DNA from 4 places in the Streptomyces sp. VNUA24 genome. Region 2 is predicted to be linked to each of the others. Evidence: riboswitches for the same ligand, from Rfam matches in the RefSeq annotation. Region 2 holds a riboswitch; each other region holds the start of a gene.

Region 1 (4,268 bases), 630 kb from region 2:
CGCCGGAGCGCCGCATGCGGATGACCGAACTCGCCGAGCGCCTGAAGATCACGCGCAGCCGGCTGACGTACGTCGTGACCAGGCTGGAGAAGGACGGCCTGGTGCGGCGCGAGGACTGCCCGTGGGACAGGCGCGGCAGCGTGGCCGTGCTCACCGACGAGGGCATGACCCTGCTGGAGCGCACGGCGCCGGGGCATGTCGAGACGGTGCGCAGGGCCGTCTTCGACCATCTCGCCCCCGAGCAGATCAGCCAGTTCGAGGAGATCTGCGGGGCCATCGCGGCAGCGATCCAGGGCGGCAGCCCCCTCGCGGCCCCCGGCTCGGACGACCTCCCGTGGCGCCGCCGCGCATGCCCGTCGAGCCAGCAGGGGCAGCAGGGCGAGCCGGGCGGGTCGGGCGAGCGGGACCCGGGCGGGTCGGGCGAGCGGGACCGCGCCTGAGGGGCGTGCGGCACCGGCGCATGGCCTCGCGGCGCATGACGGGAATGTGACGTACCCCCAAATCAGTTGCTTGAAATTTGAAGCACGGGTTAGAGTCACTCCGAGCGTTGTGCTTCAAAACTGAAGCACAACGACACCCCGCACCAGGACCGGAGAACCCGCATGCCCGACATTCCCGCTGCCACCCCGCGTGCCCGCGTCCGGGTGCCGCTGCGTTTCCAGGACGGTTACGCCGTCGACGCCGAACTGGTCACCTTCCACGGCCTGGTCGACGGCCAGGAGCACCTGGCGATCGTCCTCGGGGACCCCGCCCCCGGCACGGACCCCCTGGTCCGGCTGCACTCCGAGTGCCTGACCGGCGACGTCTTCGGTTCCGCACGCTGCGACTGCGGTCCGCAGCTGCGCGAGGCGGTGGAGCGGATCGCCGAACGCGGTGGCGTCCTCCTCTACCTCCGCCAGGAGGGCCGGGGCATCGGCCTCTACAACAAGCTCGACGCGTACGCCCTCCAGGACCAGGGGCTCGACACCTACGAGGCCAACGCGGCCCTCGGTCTGCCCGAGGACGCCCGCGACTACACGGCGGCGGCCCAGATGCTGGGTGCCCTCGGCATCGACGAGCTGGACCTGCTCTCGAACAACCCCGACAAGGCGCAGCAGCTCCGCGACCTCGGCGTGGGCGTCCGTCACCGCGTCCCCACCGGTGTCTTCACCACCGCCCACAACGTCCGCTACCTGCGCGCGAAGGTCCTCCAGACCCAGCACACGCTCCCCCTGCCGGAGCTGACGGGACTGACGGGACTGGCAGGAGTGACGGCGGGCTGACCCCGGCGAGGGTCGCTCCCCTGCCCTCCGTCAGAAGGGCCCTAGCCCACTCGGCCCCGCCGACTGGCCCCGCGCCCCGCCCACGGAAACCCTGTTTCCGTGGGCACGGAGAACGGATGGCGGGTGTGAGGGAGCCGGTCGGGCGGCGGTTCTCGTTCCTCCGTACGCTCACACGCGCCGTCCCGGCCCTGCTGATCACCGTCGGACTCTTCTACGACCACTTCACCCCGCGTGAGTTCACGGCGGTCCCCTTCTTCACCGCCGCGCCCCTGGTGGCGGCCCCGCTCTTCTCGCTGCACGGCACGGTGATCACCGGGATCGTCTCGATCTCCGGGGTCAGCGCCGTGCGCGGCTACTACGGCGACACGGGGCAGGTGGACGCGATCACCGAGATCGCCACGGTGGTCACCGTCGCCGTACTGGCCGTACTGATCAACCGTCTCGTCCGCCGCAGCGACGCCCGGCTCGCCACCGCCCGGGAGATCGCCGAGGCGGCGCAGCGGGCCGTCCTGCCGGTGCCGCAGGAGCGGATCGGCGGGCTGGAGATCGCCGCGCGGTACGAGGCCGCGCAGGCGGGGGCGTCGATCGGGGGCGATCTGTACGCGGTGCAGGACTCGCCCCACGGCGTACGGCTGATCGTGGGCGACGTGCGCGGCAAGGGGCTCGGCGCGGTGTCGGCGGTGGCGGTGCTGATCGGCGCGTTCCGGGAGGCGGCCGAGCAGGAGTCGACGCTCGAAGCGGTCGCCCAACGGCTGGAGCGGGCGCTGGCCCGGGAGGCGACCAGGCGGGAGGCCGCGCTGCGGGACGCGGCGGTGGAGTACGAGGGGTTCGTGACGGCCGTGCTGGCGGAGTTCCCGCACGGGGCCGGGCGCGCCCGGATCGTCAACCGGGGGCATCCCTCCCCCCTCCTGCTGCTCGCCGACGGCACCCTGTGCTCCCTGGACGCGCCGCGGCCGGCCCTCCCGCTGGGCATGGAGGACCTGGGCGCCTGGCCCGACCGCGCGGAGGAGGCCGGGTTTCCGCGGGGGGCCACGCTCCTGTTCCACACGGACGGGCTCTCGGAGGCGCGGGACGCGTGCGGTGTCTTCTACGATCCGATCGAACGTCTGTCCGGGCGGGTCTTCTCCGCGCCGCGCTCCCTGGTGACGACCCTGGCGGACGAGGTGCGCCGGCACACGGGGGACGGTACGACGGACGACATGGCCCTGCTGGCGGTCCGCCGGCCGTGACCGCGGGCGGGTGCGGGGCCGGTGACCGCCTCTATATCACCCAGCGTGGCTGTTCGACCGTTCTCCGTAGACGTGCTGATGTCCCGTCAGAACTTTTGTTACTCCTGAGGCAAGTCAACTCGCCCGTTTTAAACCCCTCATGACCCGTAAAGTCCAGCAGAGGGGCCGGAACGATCATTCAGAACAGCTTGGAATGGAGTACTCACGTCTATTAACGTTCGATAACGCAGCGCGGTCGTCCCAGCCGTCACAAGAGACGGCTCCGTGCTCACGCGCCGAATCCCGCAAGGGAACCGGGGAACCACCACCCTGGGGTGAATCGCACGGAGACCGTCGTGGCAGTCCGCACGACCGGTTTACGCGCGTAGGAGACCTTCCTGCTCCGAACCCGTCAGCTAACCCGGTAGGCGAGGAGGAAGGAAGGAGTACGCCCACGTGGCGTCGAACCGGTCCGCGACCGAAGCCCCAGTCGTGCCGAGCCAACGCGAAGGCGAGAGCCGGACGTTCGGCTACGGCAGCTACAACAGCGACAACGAGGGCCCCTGGCAGGAGTGGAATCCCAGCGAGGACACCCTGCGCCCCGCTCGCGGCCGGCACCGTGTCGCCAAGAAGACCGGTGTACTCGCCCGTGGCGGTCTCGGCCGCAGCTCCACCGTCCTCGGCGTCGGTGTCATAGCCGCCGTCAGCGGCGCCGGCATGGCCAGCGCGCAGTCCGGCAAGGCCCCGGTGTCCATCTCGATGCCCGACATGCCGAACGTCGGCTCGGTCTTCGAGGACGAGGCCGAGGAGCCGGAGCCCGAGGCGTCCAGGACGCCGCTCAGCAGCGCCGGCCTGACCCCCGCCGAGGCCCAGCAGGGCACCGCGGACGCCGGTGAGGCCCTGCGCGCCCGCATCATCGCCCAGGCCGAGTCCCAGCAGGACGCCTTCGACAAGGCCGCCGCCGAGGCCGCCCAGACCGCCGCCGCGGACAAGGCCGCCGAGCTGGCCGCCCAGGAGAAGAAGGAAGCCGAGGCCAAGGAGGCCGCCGCCAAGAAGAAGGCGGCGGAGGAGGCCGCGGCGAAGAAGGAGGCCGAGCGTCTGGCCTCCCTCGCCACGCAGTTCACGCTGCCCACCTCCTCCTACACCCTCACCTCCACCTTCGGCCAGGCCGGCCCCTACTGGTCCTCCGGCTACCACACCGGCCTCGACTTCGCCGCCCCGACCGGCACCCTGATCAAGGCCGTCGGCAGCGGCACGATCACCCAGGCCGGCTACGAGGGCTCCTACGGCTACAAGACCGTCCTCACCCTCGATGACGGCACCGAGATCTGGTACGCCCACCAGTCCTCCATCGGCGTCAGCGTCGGCCAGAAGGTCGCCACCGGCGACGTCATCGGCCGCGTGGGCGCCACCGGCAACGTGACCGGCGCCCACCTCCACATGGAGGTCCACACCGGCGGCTCGGCCAACGGCATCGACCCGGCGGCGTGGCTGCGCAGCAAGGGCCTGACCCCGTAGAGCGGTCGGACGACGAACGACGACGCCGCGTGGGTCCGTGAGGACCGCGCGGCGTTCGTCGTCCCCGGGACCGGCCTCCGCTCGGACGCCTCGCTCCCACGGCTTCACGCGGCGTTCACGCCAGGGCGGAATGCGGGCGTCCGCCGGGCTGGTTGAGGGATGACATGACTTCTCTTCGCAAGCTGGGCACGTCCGACATCGAGGTCTTCCCCCTCTCCCTCGGCGGCAACGTCTTCGGGTGGACGGCCGACGAGGCACAGTCCTTCGCCGTCCTCGACGC
Region 2 (4,268 bases):
ACTCGCTATCGACGTTGGCAGGCTTGCAAGCGCGCTGAGTTGCAGCGGAAGAACACCCGATCGGCTCGGCGGCGCCTGGCTTGCTGCAGGCAGAAGGAGAAGCGCCATACCGCTCACGTGAACCATCGGATCAGTAAGGAGATCGTGTCCGTCGCCCAACGCACCGGTCGCGGCATCGCTGTCGAAGCACTCGGCGGCATTCGCGAGCGGGTACGGCCACGCGGCGGCCAGCGGGACAGGCTCTCCTCCTGGCCTTTCCACCAGCTCGGGCAGCATCTCGCCTACAAGGCCCGCCGGGCTGGGGTGCCATTCCTGGAGGTGGATGCGGCCTACACATCGCAGCGTTGTCCGCGCTGCGGCCACACCGAGCGGGCCAACCGGTCCGACCGGGATCACTTCCGTTGTCGTCGGTGCGGCCTCGCTGGGCCTGCCGATGTCGTCGCCGGGGTCAACGTGCGCAACCGCGCACGCTCGGCGTGGGCATTCGTCACCATGCCCGTCCCGTCACCGGCGTAGCCGACAGCGGGAGATGCGACCCGTGACCGTCCTGTCGTAGGGGGCAGTCGGGAGCGCGACGCGGTGTGAACTCTCATGCGGCAGCCTGATGGTTCACGGCCGAGATGGTGACGTGATCTGTGCTGCATCGACTTGTTATAAACGATCGTCTAAGGCTACGTTCACACGTCAGTGCGAAGGGGTCGTCACGCCCGTCGCACAGGCCACCGCTGTCGTGTGAAAGGCAACCGCATGCTCTCCGGGAACGGTCGTCACCGTCGCCCCCGTCAGGCTCCGGCTCTCCTCGTCGCGGCGGGAGTGACCGGGTCGGCCATCGCCATCCCGCTCCTCGGCGCCACCGGCGCGAGTGCGGCGAGCGGAACCACCTGGGACCAGGTGGCGGAGTGCGAGAGCGGTGGCTTCTGGAGCGCGGACACCGGGAACGGACGCTACGGCGGTCTCCAGCTGACCCAGGCCAACTGGGAGAAGTACGGCGGCCTCGAGTACGCGAAGACCGCGGACCTGGCCAGCCGCTCCCAGCAGATAGCCGTGGCCGAGAAGGTCCTCGCCGACCAGGGCGTCGGCGTCTGGTCCACCTGCGGACTGCTCCACAACCTGGGCGGCGACTCCGGTTCCGCCGACGTGGACACCGGCGTCGCGGACGACTCGTCGAACTCCGGCAGCGGTTCCGGTACATCCGGTTCGCCGGATTCCTCCGCTTCGCCGGACTCGGCCGACTCGGCCAAGTCGACCGACGACGCCGACTCCGGCGACGGCTCGGGGAAGCGGGCCGCCTCGCCGACCCCGTCCGCGGACGCGGACACGGACGACGGTTCCGCGAAGGCGACCACGGACTCCGACTCCGACTCCGCGGACTCCACCGGCTCCGGCGACGGCGACTCCCGCACGTCCGGCGGCGGAACGTCGGACGACGCGCGCCGGAGCGACGGTTCCGCGGCCTCCGGCGACGGCGAGAGCGGTACGGGCCGCCACCGCGGCGCCAGCGCCGACGAGGGATCCGGCACGGACACCGGCTCCGCCGCGGAGTCCGGCGACGGCTCACGCGCCGACGGCACCTCCTCCGGCCGTCACGCCTCACGGGACGGCGGCGCCTCGCGCGAGGCGGTCGAGGGCGCCTACACCGTCCGCGTGGGGGACAGTCTGACCGGCATTGTGGACTCGCTCGGCCTGGACGGCGGGTGGCGGTCGCTGTACGCCGAGAACGAGCGCACGGTCGGAACCGACCCGGACCTCATCCTTCCCGGTCAGACCCTCGAAGTCGGTGCCGAAACGGGCGAAAAGTAGCGGCAGTTCGGGTCATGGTTCGACCCTGATTGCCCGTTTTGATCTCCGTGGGAGATGAATCACAGACCCCCTGATCGTCTTTGAAATTCGGGCAATCACCTGTTTACGGTCGTGACCGCTCGCCACAGCGGGCCCTCCCGGTCGGCACGCCGAATCCTGCCATCGGCCGTGAGGAACAGTCGTCGCGTCAAGCGCCGTAGGCAGGAGCGGGGGACCCAAGGTAAGTGCCGGGTCCGGCGGTTGCGGCCCTTCGGGGGCGCAACGACCGGAACCGGCTGGGGGTGAAGCCGCGCGACGTGAGCCGAGAGGCGAGCGTGCGCGGCCGGGCAACTCAACCGGCCCGAACCCGACAGCTCACCTCGCAGGCGTCGGTGAGGGGATCTCTCCATGCTGTTCTCCAGCAAGGGCAAGCACCGTCGCCCGTCCAAGGCCGCTCGCGCCATCGCCGTCGTCGGCGTCACCGGTGCCGCCGCCGTCGCCGCCCCGCTGATGGCCGCCGGCAGCGCCTCGGCCGCCACCGCCTCCGAGTGGGACGCCGTCGCCCAGTGCGAGTCCGGCGGCAACTGGTCCATCAACACCGGCAACGGCTACTACGGCGGCCTGCAGTTCTCGGCCTCCACCTGGGCCGCCTACGGCGGTACGCAGTACGCCTCCACCGCCAACCAGGCGAGCAAGGCCCAGCAGATAGCGATCGCCGAGAAGGTCCTCGCGGGCCAGGGCAAGGGTGCCTGGCCGGTCTGCGGTGTCGGCCTGTCCGGCGCCTCGTACGACGGCGCCCCCGCCTCCTCCGGCACCACGAACTCCTCCGGCTCCTCGCAGAGCACGCAGGAGAGCACCAAGAAGAGCACCGAGGGCAACCGCGCCTCCCGCTCCTCCGAGCGCGCCACCGTCAAGACCCCGACCGGCAAGAAGGTCAAGAAGGGCGACGGCGAGTACAAGGTCGTCAAGGGCGACACCCTCAGCGGCATCGCCGCGAAGAAGCACGTCAAGGGTGGCTGGGAGAAGCTCTTCGAGCTGAACAAGGACATCATCGACGACGCCGACTTCATCTACCCGGGCCAGCAGCTCCACCTGAGCTGACCCACGGCGTCCACGACGGCCGCCACACGCCTGCCGCCCCCACGGCCGCCCCCACGGCCGGGCAGGCGAGGGCAGGTTCAGCCGGGCCGGAAATCAGGCCGCTCCCCGGCTGAACCACAGCCCGCTCACATCCGTGTCCTCCAGAGTGAAGACCTCGTGAGGGCCGTCCCCCCGTCCCCACGGGCTCCCCGCCCCGGTGCGCATTCCCCCGTACGCACCGGGGCGGGGCTTTTTTTGCACCGTCGGCGACTTCTCTTGTTCACCCCCCCTTTGTTCCGGGCGGGAACAATGGGTACGGTCTGTCTGTCCACGGGACGGTCGGTCGGCTGCCGACGGCCCGGGGGCGGTTAGGCTCTAGTCGCACGGCCCCAAGCGGCCCCGCACAACCAGCGTCACATCCCATGAAGGAGATGCTCGTGCCGTCCATCGACGTCGTCGTAGCCCGGGAAATCCTCGACTCACGAGGCAACCCCACCGTCGAGGTCGAGGTCGGCCTCGACGACGGCAGCACGGGTCGTGCCGCCGTTCCCTCCGGTGCCTCCACCGGCGCCTTCGAAGCCATCGAGCTGCGGGACGGCGACCCCAACCGCTACCTCGGCAAGGGCGTCGAGAAGGCCGTCCTCGCGGTCATCGAGCAGATCGGCCCGGAGCTGGTCGGCTACGACGCCACCGAGCAGCGCCTGATCGACCAGGCGATGTTCGACCTGGACGCCACCGACAACAAGGGCTCCCTCGGCGCCAACGCCATCCTCGGCGTCTCCCTCGCCGTCGCGCACGCCGCCTCCGAGGCCAGCGACCTCCCGCTCTTCCGTTACCTGGGCGGCCCGAACGCGCACCTGCTGCCCGTTCCGATGATGAACATCCTGAACGGCGGCTCGCACGCCGACTCCAACGTGGACATCCAGGAGTTCATGATCGCCCCCATCGGCGCGGAGTCCTTCTCCGAGGCCCTGCGCTGGGGCGCCGAGGTCTACCACACCCTCAAGAAGGTGCTGAAGACCAAGGGCCTGTCCACCGGCCTCGGCGACGAGGGCGGCTTCGCCCCGAACCTGGAGTCCAACCGCGCCGCCCTGGACCTCATCCTGGAGGCCATCAAGGAGGCCGGCTACACCCCCGGCGAGCAGATCGCCCTCGCCCTGGACGTCGCCGCCTCCGAGTTCTACAAGGACGGCGTCTACACCTTCGAGGGCAAGGAGCGCTCCGCCGCCGAGATGACGGAGTACTACGCCGACCTCGTCGCGTCGTACCCGCTCGTCTCCATCGAGGACCCGCTGTTCGAGGACGACTGGGCCGGCTGGAACACCATCACCGAGAAGCTGGGCGACAAGGTCCAGATCGTCGGCGACGACCTCTTCGTCACCAACCCCGAGCGCCTCGCCCGCGGTATC
Region 3 (4,268 bases), 2.6 Mb from region 2:
CTCCCAGGTGTCGGGGTCGAACAGCAGGGCGGGCCCCGCCGTGTTCTTCGAGTCGCGTACGGCCACCAGCCCGGCCCAGCGGCCGGACCCCGGACGGGCCGTCTCGACACAGTTGTTCATCCCGGTGCTGCGGCTGCTGCGCAGCCATCGCACCTCGTGCAGGTCGGTACTTGCGGGGACGTTCCGAGGCAGTGCGGACATGGTGCCTCCTTACGCGCCGGCGGCTAGCCCGGCGATGTAATCCAACGAGTCCTCGGGCGAAAGGGCGTGGATCTGAAGGGCGTTGAAGGCCTCGACATACGCCTTGAGGTCTTCTTTCCGTTCGAGGTAGAGGCTACTCGTCAAGTGGTCGAGAACAACCACATCCAGATCAGATGTGCTCGGGAATGAGAAAATTACGAAAGGGCCCGTGACGCCGACATGTGCCCCGGCAGTGAACGGGAGCACCTGCAGTCTCACTTGGGGCAGCCGCGCCGCCTCGACCAGACGCACCAGCTGCCGGGCCATGACCTCGCGGCCCCCCACCTCGCGCCGGAGAACGCTCTCGTCGAGCACGGCGCTCAGCCTCATCGGCGGGTTTCCGCACAGCACCTTCTGCCGTGCGAGCCGCACCTCCACGAGCGCGTCGAGTTTGTCGTCCTCCAGCCCCTCCACCGCGGCCCGCGTCACCGCCCGCGCGTACTCGGGGATCTGCAGCAGGCCGGGCACCACCGAGGTCTCCAGCGTGCGCATGCCCCCGGCCTGCGACTCCAGGCTGATGAAGTCCCGGTACGCCGGAGGAAGTACGCCCCGGTACGCGTGCCACCAGTTGTGCCGTCCGCCGCCGTCCTCGGAGCCGGCGAGGGCCAGCAGCAGTTCCCGTAACTCGGTGTCGTCGATCCCGTACGCGTCCAGGAGCTTGCGGACGTCCGCGGGCCTCACCCCGCTGGAGCCCGTCTCGATCCGGCTCACCTTGGACTGGTGCCAGCCCACCCGACGGGCCGCCTCGATGCTCGTGAGCGCGGAACGGGTGCGCAGGACACGCAACTCGGCACCGAGCTTGCGGCGGCGCACCGCCGGACCGTACTGCATGGGATTCTCCTTCCGCCCGGCGAGCGACGTCGGGGTGACGACAGAGGATGGACCAAAGGCCCACCCAAATACGTTCGGCCGTCGGATAGTTCACCGCTTCGAGCGACAGATATATGCACATCTTGGTGGATCGCCGCCCGTCACGGCCCAGGTAGTGGCAGTCTGGCGCGAAGCACCAGTCCGGGACCGCAGTCGAACCATCCGCTCCCTGTCGGACACCGGTCCCGTGGGAAAGGGACGCCTCGCCATGGCAGATCACCTGGAAGCATCCGTCACTCTGCCGAGCGATCCCGCCTCGGTCTCCGCAGCCCGGAACTACGTCGCCGGTGTGCTCGCCGAATGGGGCCTGCCGGGTGACTCGGGCACCGCGGACACCGTGCGCCTGATCGTGTCCGAACTCGCCACCAACGCCGTCCAGCACACGTCGGGCCTGTCTCCCACCTTCACCGTGGACATCGCGCTCGACCGGGACGAACAGCTGCGCATCGGCGTCACCGACAGCCATCCGCGCTTCCCCAGACGCCTGCCGGCCGCCGTCCAGCAGGACAACGGCCGGGGCATGGTCATCATCCGGTGGCTGACCGCCGAGTGCGGCGGCAGGCTGAGCGTCAGACCCACGCGGGAGGGCGGCAAGACGGTGGCGATCGAACTTCCGTGGACGGTTCCCGTCCAGCCGGTCACCGCGGGTGGTCGGCCGGAGACCTGACCGGGTGGTTCTCCCGTCCGACCGGTGACGACGGCGGCGGCGTGGCGCCACGGCCGGAGGCGCGTCCCACCACCTTCGGGAGCAGGCCCCACAGGAGGAGGCACGCCAGGAGGGTGCCCGATCCGGCGACGATCCCGGCCGTCCGGCCGAGTGTCACGTCCACGACGAGCAGGACGGAACCGGTGAAGGCCGGCATCAGCACGATCATCCCCGCGGTGGCCAGCCGGGACGAGACCCGGACGATGGCGGGCTTGGCGTTCTGCTGGAAGAGCGAGCGGTGCAGGGCGGCCGGGGCGGTGAAGAGCGTCGCCGCGAGAACCGCGAGCAACAGGGTGGTGACGTAGGTGACACGCTGGAACGTGTCCAGATCCGGAAAGCGTGGCGTGAAGGCCAGCGTCAGCAGGAACGCGAAGAGGATCTGCACTCCGGTCTGGGTGACCCGCAGTTCCTGAAGCAACTCCGAGAAGTTGCGGTCGGCGCGTTCGAGGGGTGTCTCGTTACGCGCGGTGCTGGTGGGTACGTCGGCCATGACCGGACGGGTAACCATATGAGGACGACATACGCCGACGGGGGCGGCGGACAGCTCCACCGCCCCCGTCGGTGGGTCAGCGGACCCGGCCGTACCAGACGCTCTTCGTCCAGATCTTCTGCAGCCGGACGACGTCACCCGTCTTCGGCGAGTGCCAGAGCTTTCCCTTCCCCGCGTAGATACCGACGTGATAGACGTTCGAGCCCGAGTGGAAGAAGACGAGGTCTCCGAGCTTGCGGCTGCTCGCGGAGATGTGCTTCGTCTTGTTGTACTGCTGCTGGGCAGTACGGGGCAGCTTCTTGCCCGCCTTCTTGAACGAGTAGAGCGTCAGCCCCGAGCAGTCGAACCTGCCCGGACCCACGGCGCCGTACTTGTAAGGGGAGCCCTTCTTGGAAGCCGCGACCTTGAGTGCCTTCGACGCCACCGTGGCGGCCTCGGCGCCGGATGCGGCGCCCGGGACCACGATGCTGCCGCCCACGGCGGCGATGGTCAGAGCCGAGGCCGTACCGGCCCGGGTCAACAGCGACGGGACACGATTCAGCGCAGACATGCGCAACCCTTCGTCAGCCGCCTGTGAAGGATGACCTGTCGGATTCGGGCTGGCGAAGTTGCCCGGCCGCTGACGCGGCTTCACCCCAAGGGCTGCTCGGCCCGGTCATGGCGTGACCGTTCCGGCGACCCGTCGTGCTTGGGTCCTCCACTCCTGCCGATGCAATCCTGTCGACCGGTCATCCGGGCGGCGGCAGGACTCGGCGTCCACCCGGATCGCCCCGCCGCTGCGGCGGGGGCTTGTCGTCAGGAAGGGATCTTGGCGTACTCAAGTGCGAAAATCCCAACGGAAACGGGGATTTGTGGTCTTACTCACCACTCACCCGTTCGGGTGGACAGGGCGATTTCCCTCGTTGTGTCCCACTGGTCGAGGAGGTCCGCACCAGCGCCGGAATGCTGTACTCCGCCCATGTACCAGGCATCTTGCGCAACTTCACAGGTCCTCACGACGTATGGGCCGATGGGTCGATCGCGGTAGGCCGACCGGAGGGCGCCGAGCCGGAACCGGACGCCCCGTCAGTAGTACGGAGCGCGATACGCGATCGGTTCAGGCCGGAGTGCGGAGCCGATGAGCGATCGGTTCAGGCCGGCGAGTCCTCCGCCTCCGGCGGCAGCGCCACCCGTCCGGCGCGGCGCTCCCCGTCCAGGACGCGCAGCGCCCGCGCGAGTGTCGGCGCGTGCACCTCGTTCTCCCCGCGCTTGTGCATCAGTTCGAGCGCGTCGCGCAGGGCGGTCGCCTTCGAGACCAGCGCCTGCGCCGCCCGCAACCCGCGATAGGTGTCGCCCGGACGCGCCGGATTGATCCGGCCGATCAGGTCCAGTACGTCCAGGTAACGGTCGATCAGCTCGGCCTCGGCACGCGTGAGTGCGGGCAGCGGCGGCAGTTCCGGGGGCAGCATCCGCGCCTCACCTCGCGCCGGGGAACGGGGGCGAGGGGGGTGCGGGACGGGTCTTGCGGCTCCGGATCACCCGGTCGGCCAGGCCGTACGCCCCCGCCGCCTCGGCGTCGAGGAACGTGTCCCGCTCGATGTCGGCACCGATCCGCTCCGGACTCCGCCCCGTGTGCCGGACGAGCATCTCCTCCATGGCCCGGCGGTGGCGCGCCAACTCCTCGGCCTGGATCACCAGATCACCGGCCTGCCCCTCGGCCGGCTCGGCCAGGGCCGGCGGGTGGAGCAGCAGGCGCGCCCCCGGCAGCAGCGTCCGGTACCCCGCGCCGGTGCGCTCGGTGAACTCGGGCAGCACAGGGCGGGCGGACGGCGGACGCTCGGGCATGGATGTGCCTCCTCTGATCGACTTCCGTAAAAAATGTACAGGGCGTACGTAGCGAGGAGGAGGAGGGGGCCGCTATCGGCCGAGAGCGAAAGACCCCGCCGACGGTGCGGGGTGCAGCCGATGGTGAAACCCGTGGAA
Region 4 (4,268 bases), 2.2 Mb from region 2:
TCGTCGGCCTCAACCAGGCCGACGACCAGCCCGTGAACAACATCAAGATCGGCGTCAAGCTCGCCCTGCTGATCGTGATCCTGGGGCTGGTCTATGTGAAGCGGGACGAGGAGAAGGTGGCGAAGCCGCTGTTCGGCCTGGTGGGGGCGCTGACCGTCGCGAACGTCTTCATCGCGGTGCTCTGGACCTGACGGTCCACGCCTCCCGGCGACCGTGCTTCCCGGCGACCGTGCCTACGCCGGCCGCACCACGCTGTGGACCGAGGACTCGCCGTCGTGGAAGACCGACTCCTCGCGGACGTACGTGCCCGGCTTCGGGGCGTGGATCATCATGCTGTTGCCGATGTAGAGACCGACGTGGCCGACGGTGTCGTGGAAGAGGACGAGGTCGCCCGGCCTGGCGTCGGCGAGGGGGACCGTGGTGCCGGCGGCGGCCTGGTCGTGGGTGGTGCGGGGGAGGTCGACGCCGGCGGCCTTCCAGGCGGCCTGGGTGAGGCCGGAGGGGTCGTAGGACCCGGGGCCGGTGGCGCCCCAGACGTACGGCTTGCCGATCTGCGCGCGGGCGAAGGCGATGGCCTTGGCGGCCTTCGTGGCGTACGCGGAGTCCTCCACCGGGACGGTGGACCCCGGGGTGGTGTCGGTGAACGTCCCCGTGCCGGTCGAGGCGTCCTCCGGGGTTGCCCACGAGCCCCCCTGGCCCGCCTGGGAGTCCTGCCCGTCCTGGGGGCCCTGGGCTTCCCGGGACTCCTGGGGCGCCGTCCGGGCCGCCTGCTGCCGAGCGAGTTCCTCCGCCTCGCGGTCGGCCTCCTCCCGCTCGCGCTGCTCGATCGCGCCGAGCCGGGTCCTCTCCTCGGCGGTGAGGGCGGACAGCAGTTCGCGGGCCCGGGCGAGCTTCGCCTGGACCGTGGCCTTGCGGGCCTTGAGGGTGTTCTGTGTCTCGGTGAGCTGGTCGAGGCTGTCGCTCGCCTCCCCGCGCTGCTCAGCCGCCTCGGCCAGGTCGCTCGCAGACTCGTCGACGGCTGCCTTCTGACGGCCCGTCGGCTGACCCGTCGGCTGACCCGCCGACCGGTCCGCCAGCTGTTCCGTCCGCTGGTTCCGGTCGAGGTAGGCCCGCAGGTCGTCCGCCGCCGACGGGGACGCCTGGTCGGAGGCCGCCGCGCCCGTGCGGTTCTCGGCCGCGGCGGGGGAACCCGGTTCCTCCCGCGTCTCGTTGAGCTTCTCCTGGCGCTTGGTGACGGCTTCGAGGAGGGTCTCGACCTGCCTCTTCGGCCTGGGCGTCTTCTCCCTGGCCGTGTTGTAGATCTCGGTCGTCGAACCGGCCCGGCGGTAGAGGTCGCCGACCTTCTTCTCGACCTCCTCCAGACTCGGCTTGTCGTCGGCGGAGGGCGCAGCCGTGGCCGTGGCCGTGCCCGTCTGGGAGAGCAGCGCCACGGAGGTGAGGGCTGCGGTCGCGAGAGCGGGGGTGCGTATGCCCGCGCGCGTTCCGGCCGGACGCGGCTTGCGGTGCGGCGCCATGGTTCGGCGTCTCCTTCCGTGGTCCGCCTACCGAGTTAGCTGTCGGGTTCGGGCGCATGCTTCGGAAGGTTTGCCCTACGGCCCTTGCCGCGTGCGGCGGTCGGGCCGATTCACCCCGGAGAACGGTGGGTCCCCGGCTCCGGCTGCCCCGATGGGCGCACCGGACTCGGCGGAGGTCGTGCGGCCCGGCGACGTTCGCCGGTTGGGTCGTACGGCCCAGAAGAAAAAGTTAGCCAACTCGTGTGGTCCGTGTGAAGGTTGATGTTCGATATGCCCGATACGTTTTCGTGACCTTAGCCTCTTCCGCGTGACAGGCGGTACGCTCGATCGCTCACCGTCGCACCGCGGTCGCGGTACGTGGCGCGGCGGGGCGGGTGCGCGGCCGGACGCGGACTTCCCGGGGCGGCCTCCCGCTGTCAGTGCGGGCGCCTAGACTCGGAGAGCGATGAGCAGCCTCTTTGACGACAGCTTCCTGGCGGACCTCCAGGCCCCCCGCGGCCACGCGGAGGAGCCCCCGCCGCCGCCCGAGGACGATCACGTACCGGAGTCGCTTCCGGACGATCTGTTCGGCGGGAAGTTCGACGTGCCTCCGGACCGGGACGCGTACTACCGCGACGGCGCCCCCCGCCCCGCGATCGACGCGGCGGCGCTGCTGGAGGGGCTGAACGACAACCAGCGCGCGGCCGTGGTCCACGCGGGCTCGCCCCTGCTCATCGTCGCCGGCGCCGGCTCCGGCAAGACCCGGGTGCTCACCCACCGCATCGCGCACCTGCTCGGCGAGCGGCGGGTCCACCCGGGGCAGATCCTCGCGATCACCTTCACCAACAAGGCCGCCGGCGAGATGAAGGAGCGCGTCGAGCAGCTCGTCGGCCCGCGCGCGAACGCGATGTGGGTCATGACCTTCCACAGCGCGTGCGTCCGGATCCTGCGGCGCGAGTCCAAGAAGCTCGGCTTCACGTCCTCCTTCTCGATCTACGACGCCGCCGACAGCAAGCGCCTGATGGCGCTCGTCTGCCGCGATCTGGACCTCGACCCGAAGCGCTTCCCGCCCAAGTCCTTCAGCGCCAAGATCTCGAACCTGAAGAACGAGCTGATCGACGAGGAGGACTTCGCCGCCCAGGCCACCGACGGCTTCGAGAAGACCCTCGCCCAGGCGTACGCGCTCTACCAGTCCCGCCTCCGCGAGGCGAACGCGCTCGACTTCGACGACCTGATCATGACGACGGTCAATCTGCTGCGCGCCTTCCCGGACGTCGCCGAGCACTATCGCCGCCGCTTCCGGCATGTCCTCGTCGACGAGTACCAGGACACCAACCACGCGCAGTACGCCCTGGTCAGAGAGCTGGTCGGCACCTCCGAGCACCCCGTGGACGTACCCCCCAACGAGTGGGACGTACCGCCCGCCGAGCTCTGCGTGGTGGGTGACGCCGACCAGTCGATCTACGCCTTCCGCGGCGCGACCATCCGCAACATCCTCCAGTTCGAGGAGGACTACCCGGACGCGACGACGATCCTGCTGGAGCAGAACTACCGCTCCACCCAGACCATCCTGAGCGCGGCCAACGCGGTCATCGAGCGCAACGAGTCCCGCCGCCCGAAGAACCTGTGGACCAACGCGGGCGCGGGCGCGCAGATCACCGGCTATGTCGCCGACACCGAGCACGACGAGGCCCAGTTCGTCGCCGACGAGATAGACCGGCTGACGGACGCGGGCGACGCGAAGGCCGGGGACGTCGCGGTCTTCTACCGGACGAACGCCCAGTCCCGTGTCTTCGAAGAGGTGTTCATCCGCGTCGGCCTGCCCTACAAGGTCGTCGGCGGCGTCCGCTTCTACGAGCGCAAGGAGGTCCGGGACGTCCTCGCGTATCTGCGTGTCCTCGCCAACCCGGAGGACTCCGTCCCGCTGCGCCGCATCCTCAACGTGCCCAAGCGCGGCATCGGCGACCGCGCGGAGGCGATGATCGACGCCCTGTCGCAGCGCGAGAAGATCAGCTTCCCGCAGGCGCTCAAGCGTGTCGACGAGGCCTACGGCATGGCGGCCCGGTCGACCAACGCGGTCAAGCGGTTCAACACGCTGATGGACGACCTGCGCACGGTCGTCGAGTCCGGCGCCGGACCCGCGACCATCCTGGAGGCGGTCCTCGAACGGACCGGCTACCTGGCCGAGTTGCAGGCGTCCACCGACCCCCAGGACGAGACCCGCATCGAGAACCTCCAGGAACTCGCCGCCGTCGCCCTGGAGTTCGAGCAGGAGTCCGGGGCCGCGGAAGCCGAGGGCGAGGCGGCGGCCGCGAACCCCGCCGGGCTCCCCGCCTTCCTGGAGCGGGTGGCGCTGGTGGCCGACTCCGACCAGATCCCGGACGAGGAGGAGGACGGCTCGGGCGTCATCACGCTCATGACCCTCCACACCGCCAAGGGCCTGGAGTTCCCGGTCGTCTTCCTCACCGGCATGGAGGACGGCGTCTTCCCGCACATGCGCGCCCTCGGCCAGACCAAGGAACTGGAGGAGGAGCGCCGTCTCGCGTACGTCGGGATCACCCGCGCGCGGGAACGGCTCTACCTCACCCGTTCCTCGCTCCGCAGCGCCTGGGGCCAGCCGTCGTACAACCCGCCGTCCCGCTTCCTGGAGGAGATCCCGGCGACCCATCTGGAGTGGAAGCGCACGGGTGCCTCCACACCGGTGTCCTCCGGACCGGCCTCCGGGATCGCGTCCTCGCTGTCGTCGTCCCGGTCCCGTTCCTCGGCCTCGGGGGC

Evidence for each region. A riboswitch is a leader RNA that binds a small molecule or an ion and turns the genes downstream of it on or off. The one in region 2 is predicted to bind cyclic di-AMP.
Region 1: it holds a riboswitch for cyclic di-AMP, as region 2 does, so the genes downstream of both, PYR72_RS26235 (M23 family metallopeptidase) here and PYR72_RS28930 (transglycosylase family protein) in region 2, are expected to answer to the same signal.
Region 3: it holds a riboswitch for cyclic di-AMP, as region 2 does, so the genes downstream of both, PYR72_RS40230 (C40 family peptidase) here and PYR72_RS28930 (transglycosylase family protein) in region 2, are expected to answer to the same signal.
Region 4: it holds a riboswitch for cyclic di-AMP, as region 2 does, so the genes downstream of both, PYR72_RS19310 (NlpC/P60 family protein) here and PYR72_RS28930 (transglycosylase family protein) in region 2, are expected to answer to the same signal.

What each region holds. Positions count from the first base shown of each region.
Region 1 is NZ_CP119143.1:6,120,720-6,124,987, forward strand. It holds gene PYR72_RS26220 (MarR family transcriptional regulator) at 1-440, shown strand, start outside; gene ribA (GTP cyclohydrolase II) at 603-1,262, shown strand; gene PYR72_RS26230 (PP2C family protein-serine/threonine phosphatase) at 1,379-2,491, shown strand; cyclic di-AMP (ydaO/yuaA leader) riboswitch at 2,755-2,916, shown strand; gene PYR72_RS26235 (M23 family metallopeptidase) at 2,927-3,988, shown strand; gene PYR72_RS26240 (aldo/keto reductase) at 4,153-4,268, shown strand, end outside.
Region 2 is NZ_CP119143.1:6,748,128-6,752,395, forward strand. It holds gene PYR72_RS28920 (transposase) at 1-516, shown strand, start outside; gene PYR72_RS28925 (transglycosylase family protein) at 748-1,800, shown strand; cyclic di-AMP (ydaO/yuaA leader) riboswitch at 1,983-2,183, shown strand; gene PYR72_RS28930 (transglycosylase family protein) at 2,188-2,880, shown strand; gene eno (phosphopyruvate hydratase) at 3,297-4,268, shown strand, end outside.
Region 3 is NZ_CP119143.1:9,331,574-9,335,841, forward strand. It holds gene PYR72_RS40210 (DUF397 domain-containing protein) at 1-201, opposite strand, end outside; gene PYR72_RS40215 (helix-turn-helix transcriptional regulator) at 211-1,071, opposite strand; gene PYR72_RS40220 (ATP-binding protein) at 1,319-1,777, shown strand; gene PYR72_RS40225 (DUF6328 family protein) at 1,749-2,306, opposite strand; gene PYR72_RS40230 (C40 family peptidase) at 2,383-2,856, opposite strand; cyclic di-AMP (ydaO/yuaA leader) riboswitch at 2,860-3,071, opposite strand; gene PYR72_RS40235 (hypothetical protein) at 3,437-3,754, opposite strand; partial or broken gene PYR72_RS40240 (ATP-dependent Clp protease proteolytic subunit) at 3,762-4,061, opposite strand.
Region 4 is NZ_CP119143.1:4,589,275-4,593,542, reverse strand. It holds gene PYR72_RS19315 (hypothetical protein) at 1-191, shown strand, start outside; gene PYR72_RS19310 (NlpC/P60 family protein) at 234-1,514, opposite strand; cyclic di-AMP (ydaO/yuaA leader) riboswitch at 1,523-1,696, opposite strand; gene pcrA (DNA helicase PcrA) at 1,960-4,268, shown strand, end outside.